3 regions of the Cellvibrio polysaccharolyticus genome follow, and region 2 is predicted to be linked to each of the others. Evidence: predicted binding sites of a transcription regulator. Region 2 holds the regulator's gene; each other region holds the start of a gene.
The links. Region 2 encodes sigma-54, which starts transcription at its own class of promoters, with help from an activator protein. Its sites were predicted from a motif close to TGGCACANNNNTTGCNNT; they were not measured.
Positions count from the first base shown of each region.

Region 1: a site for sigma-54 is predicted at 1,579-1,596, ahead of atzF (allophanate hydrolase). Genes of this name have one in related genera too.
Region 3: a site for sigma-54 is predicted at 1,950-1,967, ahead of C4F51_RS02420 (PEP-CTERM sorting domain-containing protein). Genes of this name have one in related genera too.

Region 1 is NZ_PRDL01000001.1:3,510,271-3,513,553, reverse strand. Features, by position in the region: gene atzF (allophanate hydrolase) at 1-1,533, opposite strand, end outside; gene C4F51_RS14845 (alpha/beta hydrolase) at 1,846-2,934, opposite strand; gene C4F51_RS14840 (cupin domain-containing carboxymuconolactone decarboxylase family protein) at 2,967-3,283, opposite strand, start outside.
Region 2 is NZ_PRDL01000001.1:1,498,528-1,501,810, reverse strand. Features, by position in the region: gene lptB (LPS export ABC transporter ATP-binding protein) at 1-327, shown strand, start outside; gene C4F51_RS06415 (RNA polymerase factor sigma-54) at 483-2,072, shown strand; gene hpf (ribosome hibernation-promoting factor, HPF/YfiA family) at 2,202-2,492, shown strand; gene ptsN (PTS IIA-like nitrogen regulatory protein PtsN) at 2,495-2,941, shown strand; gene rapZ (RNase adapter RapZ) at 3,073-3,283, shown strand, end outside.
Region 3 is NZ_PRDL01000001.1:516,133-519,415, forward strand. Features, by position in the region: gene xrt (exosortase) at 1-993, opposite strand, end outside; gene C4F51_RS02420 (PEP-CTERM sorting domain-containing protein) at 1,124-1,873, opposite strand; gene C4F51_RS02425 (fibronectin type III domain-containing protein) at 2,132-3,190, opposite strand.

The sequences.
Region 1 (3,283 bases), 2.0 Mb from region 2:
GTCGGGCAGGGCATAAAGGCGATAGTTGTTAGCGGTGTGCGTGGTTTCTACAAAACGGGCATGGCGTTCTTGCAGCTGAACATTCAGTGGCATACCGGTAAGGTGCGCACCGACCACCGCGAGGCGGAAAAATCCGGCGGGAATTTTTGAGTTTGCAGTCGCTGGCACGAAGGCTTTTTGTGTGGCGCCGAGTGGCAATTGCAGTTGTTGCAACCACTGCTGTCCAAAAGCGATCAGGGCGTCGTCTTGCCAGGCATCGGCGATCAGGGTGATACCGGCTGGCAGGCCATCAGCACGAAACGCACCGGGTAGTGAAAGCGCAGAGAGATCTGCCAGGTTAACAAAATTGGTCCACAGGCCGAGTTGGCTATTTACCCCTACCGGATCAGCAAGCACTGCTTCTGTGGTGGGCAAACGCGGTGCGGTGGGTACTACCAGAGCGTCCACACCGGTTATGATTTGCTGAATCTCGCGTGCCAGTTGGGCGCGACGGTATTCATCCTGCCAGGCATCAGTTGCGGTAAAGCCTTTGGCATTTTCAATAATGCTGCGCACCACCGGGTGTACATCATCGCGGTGATCGGCAAAAAAGTCTTTGGTAGCGGCATCACGCTCGGCAACAAAAGAGCGTTCGTACAACATGCGCGCCAGCGTTTGCATGGGGGTAAAGTCCAGCTCAACCAGCTCTGCACCCAGCTTGTGTAAATCATTCAGGTGTTGTTGCCACGCGGCTTCTGCCTGGCTATCGCCATACCATTCGGTAATGGAAGGAATGCCCAAACGCGGTGTTGCGGCAAAAGCAGTGGCCGGTTTTGCGGCGCGACTAAAGGCATCATTCACATCGAATTGTTGCAACACACCGGCGACGGTCGCGGCGTCATCCAGGGTGAGCGCAAATACCGAAACACAATCCAGGCTGCGGCAGGCGGGCACTACACCTTTGGTACTGAAACGACCTTTAGTCGGCTTCAAACCGATAATATTGTTAAAACCGGCGGGCACCCGGCCAGAACCGGCGGTGTCAGTACCCAAACTGAAAGGCACCAACCCGCGTGCAACCGTAACTGCCGAACCGGAGCTGGAACCACCGGAAATATAAGCCGGGTTAAAACTGTTAGGCACCGCGCCGTAGGGCGAGCGGGTGCCATTTAAGCCGGTTGCGAATTGGTCGAGATTGGTTTTTGCCAGTACAACCGCACCGGCACGACGCAACAAGGCCACGGCAGTGGCATCTTCATGCGGTGTGTAGGAAAACGCGGGGCAAGCCGCAGTGGTGGCAAAACCTGCGACATCAATATTGTCTTTAACCACAAACGGAACACCCGCCAGTGGCATTGTTTCGCCAGCGGCTGCGCGTCTTTCAATGTCAGTAATTTGTGTATTCAGTTGGTCGTCAGAAGCAATTGCAATCCAGCAAGGATCATGCGGATTCAATTGGTTGCGCAATGCGGTTAACGCCTCACGCGGTGTCAGTGTCTGGTTACGGTAGGCGCTCAGCCAATCGTTAATGGTCCATCCTGTTACATCGGTCATAGCATCTGCTCGTGAAAAAATACCGTCTTGTATTCAAGATGGTATTCAGCAGAAACCGTGCCAGCCGTGATTAATCGACAATGGAATGATTAAAGTAGTTGTATTTAAAGGGTTTTTTCATAATTCAGGAATGAAAAAAGCGCAGCCATCTTGTACTTTTTTTAATACAAGTTTTTATTGTGCGCGTTGAGTGTGCGAGCGAATGCCGCGAATGGATTTTTCTGGTGCAAGTTTTTTACATCGCGATAGGTTCGGTTAATGCGTTGCTGGCAGCAGGTGAGCGGCTTTTATAAGGCGCGATTACTCGATAGCTTAATTGAGATGATGTTGTTCAAGCCAGCTTGAGAGCAGTCCGGCGATGGTTTGATTATTCAAATCAGAAAAAGGGAAGTGGGTATTTCCATAAACGCCCTTTTCAGGCAAGTGCACCACACTGGCGTTACCGCCATGTCGGTTAATGGTGTCTGCCCAGAGTTGTGCCATTTTCAATCGTACCCGCCAATTGTCCTGCCCCGGGTTATCACTCACTTGCACGGGAATATTGTCGCCGTAATAAATGATAATGGGCATTTGGGTGAGTTTTTTAAACTGTTCCAGGGTTACCGGTGTGGCGGTTAGCGTACCTGTCAGGCTTGGCATTGCTTCCGGTAATTCATTCTCAGGAAAAACAAAACCACTGCCCGGCTCATAAGAAACAATAGCTTTAACATTGTCCGATTTTATTGCCGTCCACCAACCGGGGCCACCGCCCTGGGAATGGGTAACCAATATGGATTCCCCGGCACGCTTGACTACTTCTGCCATGGCATCACTGATCAGTTGTTCATCATAAGCACCGGTGTTGGGTGTCATTTGCCGAAAATATTGGTTCAAGGCTTGTGGCGTTTGTGGAAATTGCACACCTTCAAAGAAATCCGGGTAAGCCCCCAATCGGAACATATTGAACCAGGCTTGATCCTGGGTTGCGGGTGTTATTTCTGCTGAAACAGTAGATTGCCCGGCCTGACCCCGGCGGGGTTGATCAACAACATACACAGGAAAGCGGTGACGCAAAAAAATATCCTGAAACCCTTCTCTGCCATCCGGTGTGGTGCTCCATGTTTTTGCCGACTGGCCCGCACCATGCAAAAACACCAGTGGATGAGGGCGTGCATTGACGGGAATTTGATAAAAGACCGACGCATGATCACCGTGCAAGGTCTGCCCTGCCGGGTTAAATAACTGCTCGCCATTAAATTGCCCTTCACTTTGGATAACCTTGCCACCCGCCGCAAAATGACCTTGTTCTGCAAGCGTTAATACCGCCGATTGTTGCGGGTTAACTGTACAGGCTGAAATCAATGCAAGGAGACCCATCGGGATCAGAGTTTTTTTACTTTTTGAAATAAATGGCTGATTCATGATTACTTCCTTTGGCTTGAGACGGCTTCCCGTTATTTGAGTTGCTGCAACACATTTTGTGCGTTGCGCGACACCGCAGGATCAACGTCTTTCTCCAGGGTTGTTATTATTTTTTGCATTTGGGTTTTATCCACACCCAGGTTTCTGGTGATTCTCAGGTGAGACGTCAGTTGGGCATTAACATCGCCAAGCGCCGCCAGCGTACTGACAACAACCAGTTCACGCTCCAGATAAGCCAAATTATCGCGGCTAAATAAATAACCAAATAAATGCGCTTTTAATGCGTGATCTATAGTGGGCGAAAAATTATCAAATAGCGGCTGCGAACGTTCTGCCAGGGGCGTTTTAT
Region 2 (3,283 bases):
CTCGGCATGGCACTGTCAGGTGGCGAACGCCGCCGGGTGGAAATTGCCCGCGCCCTGGCCACAGAGCCCCGCTTTATTTTGCTGGATGAACCTTTTGCCGGGGTTGACCCCATCTCGGTCAATGACATCAAGCAAATCGTAAGACACCTGAAAGATCGCGGTATCGGGGTATTGATTACCGATCACAATGTGCGCGAAACCCTCGATATCTGCGAAACGGCCTATATCGTCAGTGAAGGTCACATTATCGCCGAAGGCACTGCCGAGACAGTTTTGGCCAATAACAAAGTGCGTGAGGTGTATCTGGGCGAGAATTTCCGCCTTTGATTGAAGATTTATTTGACGCCAGGGCCTTGACTTTTGCAAATAACACACAACAAGGCACAAACATTGCTTAGCCTTGTTGCTTGCGAGATCAAGGCTGTCTAAACTCTACTTCATCGACCACTGTTCTCGTCTAAGCAGGATCAGCTTTTTAAACGATGAAGCAATCTCTCCAGTTAAAGCTCGGTCAACAACTGACCATGACTCCGCAGCTGCAACAGGCCATTCGCCTGCTGCAGCTCTCCACACTGGATCTGCAACAGGAGATACAGGAAGCCCTCGACTCCAACCCGATGCTGGAGATGGAAGACAGCTTCGACAACCCTCCTGAATCCGCCGAAAAAGACGACCTTGATTACACACGCCAGGCTGAAATAGCCGCTGACCTGCCGGGTGACCGCCCGCTGAGTGATGCCCACTCTTCTTCGTCTGACAGCAGCGAAAACTTCTCTGATCACGACAGTGACTTCCGGGAAACTGACAGCTTCAATGAAAGCGATGGCTTTTCCGAAAGTGATGTCGTGGGCGAATGGAATGAATCCATCCCTACCGACTTGCCGGTAGATACCAGCTGGGATGACGTTTACCAGACATCCAGCTCCGGTAGCAGCAACTTTGAAAATGATGACAACGACTTCGAAAGCCGTCGGGCTGCGGTCGATTCCATCTACGACCACCTGATGTGGCAACTGAACCTCACGCCATTTTCCGATCGCGATTATCTGATTGCGCTGGCCATTATCGACGCCGTTGAACCTGGCGGCATGCTGTCGGTTTCTCTGGACGATATTTTTGAAGGCCTGGCTGCCGAACTGGAAGAGCTGGAACTGGACGAAGTGGTCGCCGTTCAACATCGCCTGCAACAATTTGACCCTTGCGGCGTTTGCAGCCAGAACCTTGCCGAATGCCTGCTGGTGCAACTGCAACAATTCCCGACGGATACGCCCTTCCTCGAAGCCGCCAAAACCATCTGCAAAAATTATTTGCCGCTGCTTGGCAGCCGCGACTATCGCCAGCTGATGCGCAAAACCCGGCTCAAGGAAAATGAACTGGGCCAGGCAGTTTTGCTCATCCAGGGGTTGAACCCCCGCCCTGGTGACATTATTGCCAGTGGCGATACCGAATATGTAGTACCGGACGTGTTTGTTGAAAAACGCGATGGCCGCTGGATCGTCGAGCTGAACCCGGATATCGCACCTCGCCTGCGAATCAACGCCAACTATGCCTCTATGGTCAAGCGCGCCGATTCCAGTAGCGACAACACTTTTTTGAAAGACAACCTTCAGGAGGCGCGCTGGTTTTTAAAAAGCCTGCAGAGCCGCAACGAAACCCTGCTGAAAGTTGCCAGCTGTATTGTTGAAAAACAACGCGGCTTTCTTGAATACGGCGCCGAGGCCATGAAGCCGCTGGTGCTGCACGACATCGCAGAAATTGTGCAGATGCATGAGTCCACTATTTCACGCGTAACCACACAAAAATTCATGCACACGCCGCAAGGCATTTTTGAGCTGAAGTATTTTTTCTCCAGCCATGTGAGCACTGAAGGTGGTGGCGAGTGTTCTTCAACCGCGATTCGTGCACTGATTAAAAAACTGATCAGCGCCGAAAATGCGAAAAAACCATTGAGCGACAGTAAAATCACCGACCTGCTGGCCGAGCAGGGAATTCAGGTAGCCCGTCGCACTATTGCAAAATACCGGGAGTCGTTAAACATCCCGCCGTCCAACGAGCGGAAATCGTTGATGTAATCGCACCGATCAGGAAACGTTATTTATTCTCAAATTTGAAGTTCAATGCGAACCAATAAAAGAGTAAATAATCAGATAAAAAGACGGATTGAAAAATCCATTGATATCGCCAACAAAGAGGAAGTATCCATGCAGATTACGATTAATGGCCATCACCTGGAAGTCACTGAAGCCCTTAAGCAGTACGTAGAAACCAAACTGGAAAAGCTGGATAACCACCACGACAAAATTACTTCTGTGCATGTCATCCTTGGGGTTGATCACCTCGATCAAAAAGCGGAAGCCACGGTGCACGTCAGCGGTAAGGATTTATTTGCTGATGCCGTAGAAGCGGATATGTATGCGGCCATTGATAAACTGGCGGACAAACTGGATCGCCAACTGATTAAACACAAAGAAAAATTACGTAGCCATCGTTAACCATGACAATCCCGGAACTGATTACGCCCGATCGCACCCTGTGTGCTATTGAAGGTGTTAGCAAGAAACGCACCCTGGAAATTCTCGCCAATACCATTGCACGCGCCGTACCCTCTATTAATGCCGATGAAGTTTTTCGTCGGCTGATAGCCAGGGAACGCCTGGGATCTACCGGCATCGGTTTCGGGATAGCCTTACCGCATTGCCGCATGGAATGCGGCAGTAAAGCGATAGGCGCCCTGATTACTCTGAAACAACCTATTGAGTTTGATGCAATTGACGGCCAGAAAGTGGATATTTTATTCGCTATGCTGGTACCGGAAAATGCTAATGCAGAACACCTTGATACCCTATCCTCTCTGGCTCGTTCGCTTAATGACGCGGGTTTTCGTGATTCCTTGCGCCAGGCGGACAGTGATCAGGCTCTCTTTCAGGCGGCTGTTTCATAATTTAACCGGCACCGGAATTTGCCGCTTGCCCTGAACGTTTTTTTTATTCATCCTGAGCCACGCCCTGGATAACCGGAGCCGTTTCAGGATTTCAGCGGATCTTTCCTTAATACGCCGAGCAGGATTTTACTATGCATCTCGTCATCGTCAGCGGACTGTCAGGTTCAGGAAAAAGTACTGCCTTGCACGTGCTGGAAGATGTTGGCTTTAATTGCATAGACAATTTACCGATCAGCCTGCTGCCACCCTTGATTGCCCAGATTCAGGCCCATCAAAATAATGAGCAGCGCTTTGCTATTGGTATTGATGTACGCAACGCCTGGCAAGATTTGACGGAATTCC
Region 3 (3,283 bases), 980 kb from region 2:
GTTACTGGTAATCTCCAGCCGGGTTTGCCAGTCGGTAAATGCTGGTTTGTTCGTCAGTAACCATACCGCCAGAGGGCCGGATGCCAGCAGGATGATGCCTGCAATAATGGAGAGCAACGAGGGTAATTGCAGGCTGATGGGTGATCTTTGCGGTTGGCGCACAACCGGGGCAAAGTAGATGGCAGGTAAACACAGGCAGCCGAATAATATCCAGCCAAAATATTCATGGTCTGCCATCAGCGGGCTTTGCATTTTTGTTTCGTGACCTACCAGAATCAAAATAAATATTCGAATCCAGTTGGCGAATAAACCGATTGATGCTGCAACCAGCAGTGTCATCAGCATGCGCTTGATGTTGTAGTGATTTAACAGGCTGATGATGTAACCCAGGGCGAGGGCGATAACGAAATAACGAATGCCTGAGCAGCCATCGGCAATAAGAATATGCCCGTAGGGAATAAAAATACTATTGCCTTCAATAAGTGCAGGCATGCCGATCGCCTTGACCATCCAGCCCACCACGTTACTGCTCATCGACAGTAGCAAATCATTGAGTTGATCCCAAACCGGGATGGCAAAAATGAGCAGAGCAAATACCAGTCGTTGCTGCCAGGCAGTTTTCAGACCGTAGATCGAGGCATAAAAAAGAAATAGCAGCGGCAGGATGGCAAGTTGTTCAATAATGAAGATATTCAGATGCCAGGCAAGCGCTTGAGTGACAGAAAAAATCACGAGAAGGATCAAGAGGCTCAGCCGAAGAGCGATGGGGTCTTTGTACGTTTGCCAGGGCAGGCTGTTATAAAAGAAATAAAAGAATGCGGCGATAATCAACAGGCCATGGGAAAGCCCTTCGTCCCAGCGAGTCCAGCGTTCAAAAAGACTTGTCCAGGTAGTGAAAAAAAGAATAACAAAGGCTGTGACCAGCAATAAAGGCAGCCATCGGGAAAGACCGGAAAATTTCCGGGGAATGTGGGGTGGGGTGCGAACTTCCATGCGTCAAACCGGAGCTGTTACCGATCCTGGATAGTAGCTGATGGACAGTCGCTTTAACAGCGGAGCCATTACAGTCAATATAAAAAAGGCCAGCTTGCGCCGGCCTTTTCGTGTCTTGCCTGGTCAGTAATCAGGAGCGCATGCGACGACGTGCAGCACCGAGACCCAGCAGACCCAAACCGAGCAGCAACAAAGTGCCTGGTTCCGGTACTTGGCCAACGGTCACGTTATCAATGCCCCAGCCATCACGAGCGGCATAACCTGTATCAAAAATCAGGCTGGCGCTGGAGATGCTTACATCGCTGGTAAGAGTAATGTACTTGATATTGCCGTTTGGCAGGGCACTGGTCAGTTGATAAGTAGCATCAACTTCGCTGCCGTCGGTCAACTTCAGGATCAGGCGAGCGCCCTGGTCGTTGGCATCAGCCAGATAAAAGCCGATGGCATTGAACGGTGCGCCACCGATGGAGATGTTCCACTGCACTTTCTTGGCATCGTTGCTATCGAGCCAGTTTCCTGATGCTACTTCACGGCCTTCTTCGCCCGTAGAAGAGTCTTCAATTTTCAATTCTGTAGATCGCTCGGTGTCACCGGCATTGGTGCCGCCAGGAGTTACCAGAGTAAAGTCGCCAACGCTGGTTTGAAAGGTGGTTGCAGTATCAACCCAGGCCAATTGGTCGTTAGAGTGTGACTGGGCAAAACCATGCAGTGGCAGATTTTCAAAATCTTCCGTTACATGATGGTTCAATTTGCTGAGAAAAAGGGCTTCAGCCGCGGCAGCGTCATCAAATACATTAATGCTGATAACAGCAGCCTGGGTAGTGGAAGCTGCAGCGAGCAATGCTCCTCCAGCCAACAGCGTTTTCATAAATGCTTTCATCGCGTTATCTTCCGTGTAAATAAAATGAGGGGATGTGAAGTTTGGTCTTCGGGACCTGATCACTAACGGATAATACAAAGCAGTTATTGTGCCAACTAAAAAAATCCATTTTTTTCAATGAGTTATAAGAATTGTTGGCAGGTTTTTTTGGTGGGGTGTAAAAAAAACCAACACCCCTCTTGATGTAAATCAAATGCTTGAGTGAGGATTGAAGCAGGCGCGGTGCCTGGCTGCGAGTCAGGCACCGCGTTGCTTTTGCTATTGAGGTCTGAGCGCGACAAATTCGCTATACAAGCCTTTGTTGTCATAAACGGCAATCTCAAAATCCCAATGGGGGGACCAGGACGCTGAAGTATAGGCGGTGGTGGTATTTCCAGGGATGGCCACCACTTTGTAAGCGCTCAGGCTGTCGGGGCGATAACGCAATTCATAACCCCGAATTTCATTCAGCTCCAGATAGCGGCCGTTTTCGCGTTGTTGCGGGTGTTGCCATGTCAATTTTACACCGGTCGTACTCAGGGTCCCGATAGTTTGGGCATCCAGCGGCAGACTAAAACCGGAGACGTTACCAGCGCCGTCGCGAGCACGAAGAGTGTAGGTATAGCGGGTGTTGGGCGAGAGGTTCTGATCCAGATAGGTCAGCACCCGGCCACTGATGGTGGCTACCAGGTCGCCATTACGATGAATCTCATAAACACTGACCCCGACGTTATCGCGTGCTGCTTGCCATACCAGATCAATACGTGTGTCTTTAACGTTGGTGGCCTGGAAGCCGGAGGGGATTGATGGGGGCTGGTTGTCGTAAGGAAGTTCGCCAGGTCTTCCCGATGCCGAGCTGCTGGAGTTAGCCGCTGTGCCTGCAGGCGCGGTACGAATTGCCAGCGCTCCTGTGTAAGCTGACCAACTGGTGGTGCCACTCTGTACCCGGTAGAGATATTGTTGGCCGGGTTCCAGTCCATTATCGTTATAGGTGGGAGACTCTGTAGTAGCAATGATTTTGCCGTTGCGGGTAATGCGATACTGAACTGCCTGAGTGCCCATCGACACCGCATCCCACGCCAGGCTCACGCTGGTCGCCGATATTTCATTGCTGTGTAAATTGGCTGGAGTGGCGGTACCGTTTGGCGACGGGATAGACGAAGCTTGTTGAGCGCTGGAAGGTGTCGGAGCAATTGAGGTTGCTGATGACGATGAGCCGGTGGTTACCGGACGAGAGTCTGAACCCGAGTCGCTGCCGCCACCACCACAGGCTACTGTAAGCAAGCTCATTACCAGCAGCGACTGCTGGCAAAAAAATCGACAAATGTTACGGCTCATGCTGCCATCCAAATAGTGAAAAGATGCAGGATGAGCAGGGAGGCAAAAAATTGCTTGAACCCCTCCAGGTCGGCCCGCTAATGGCGATGCATG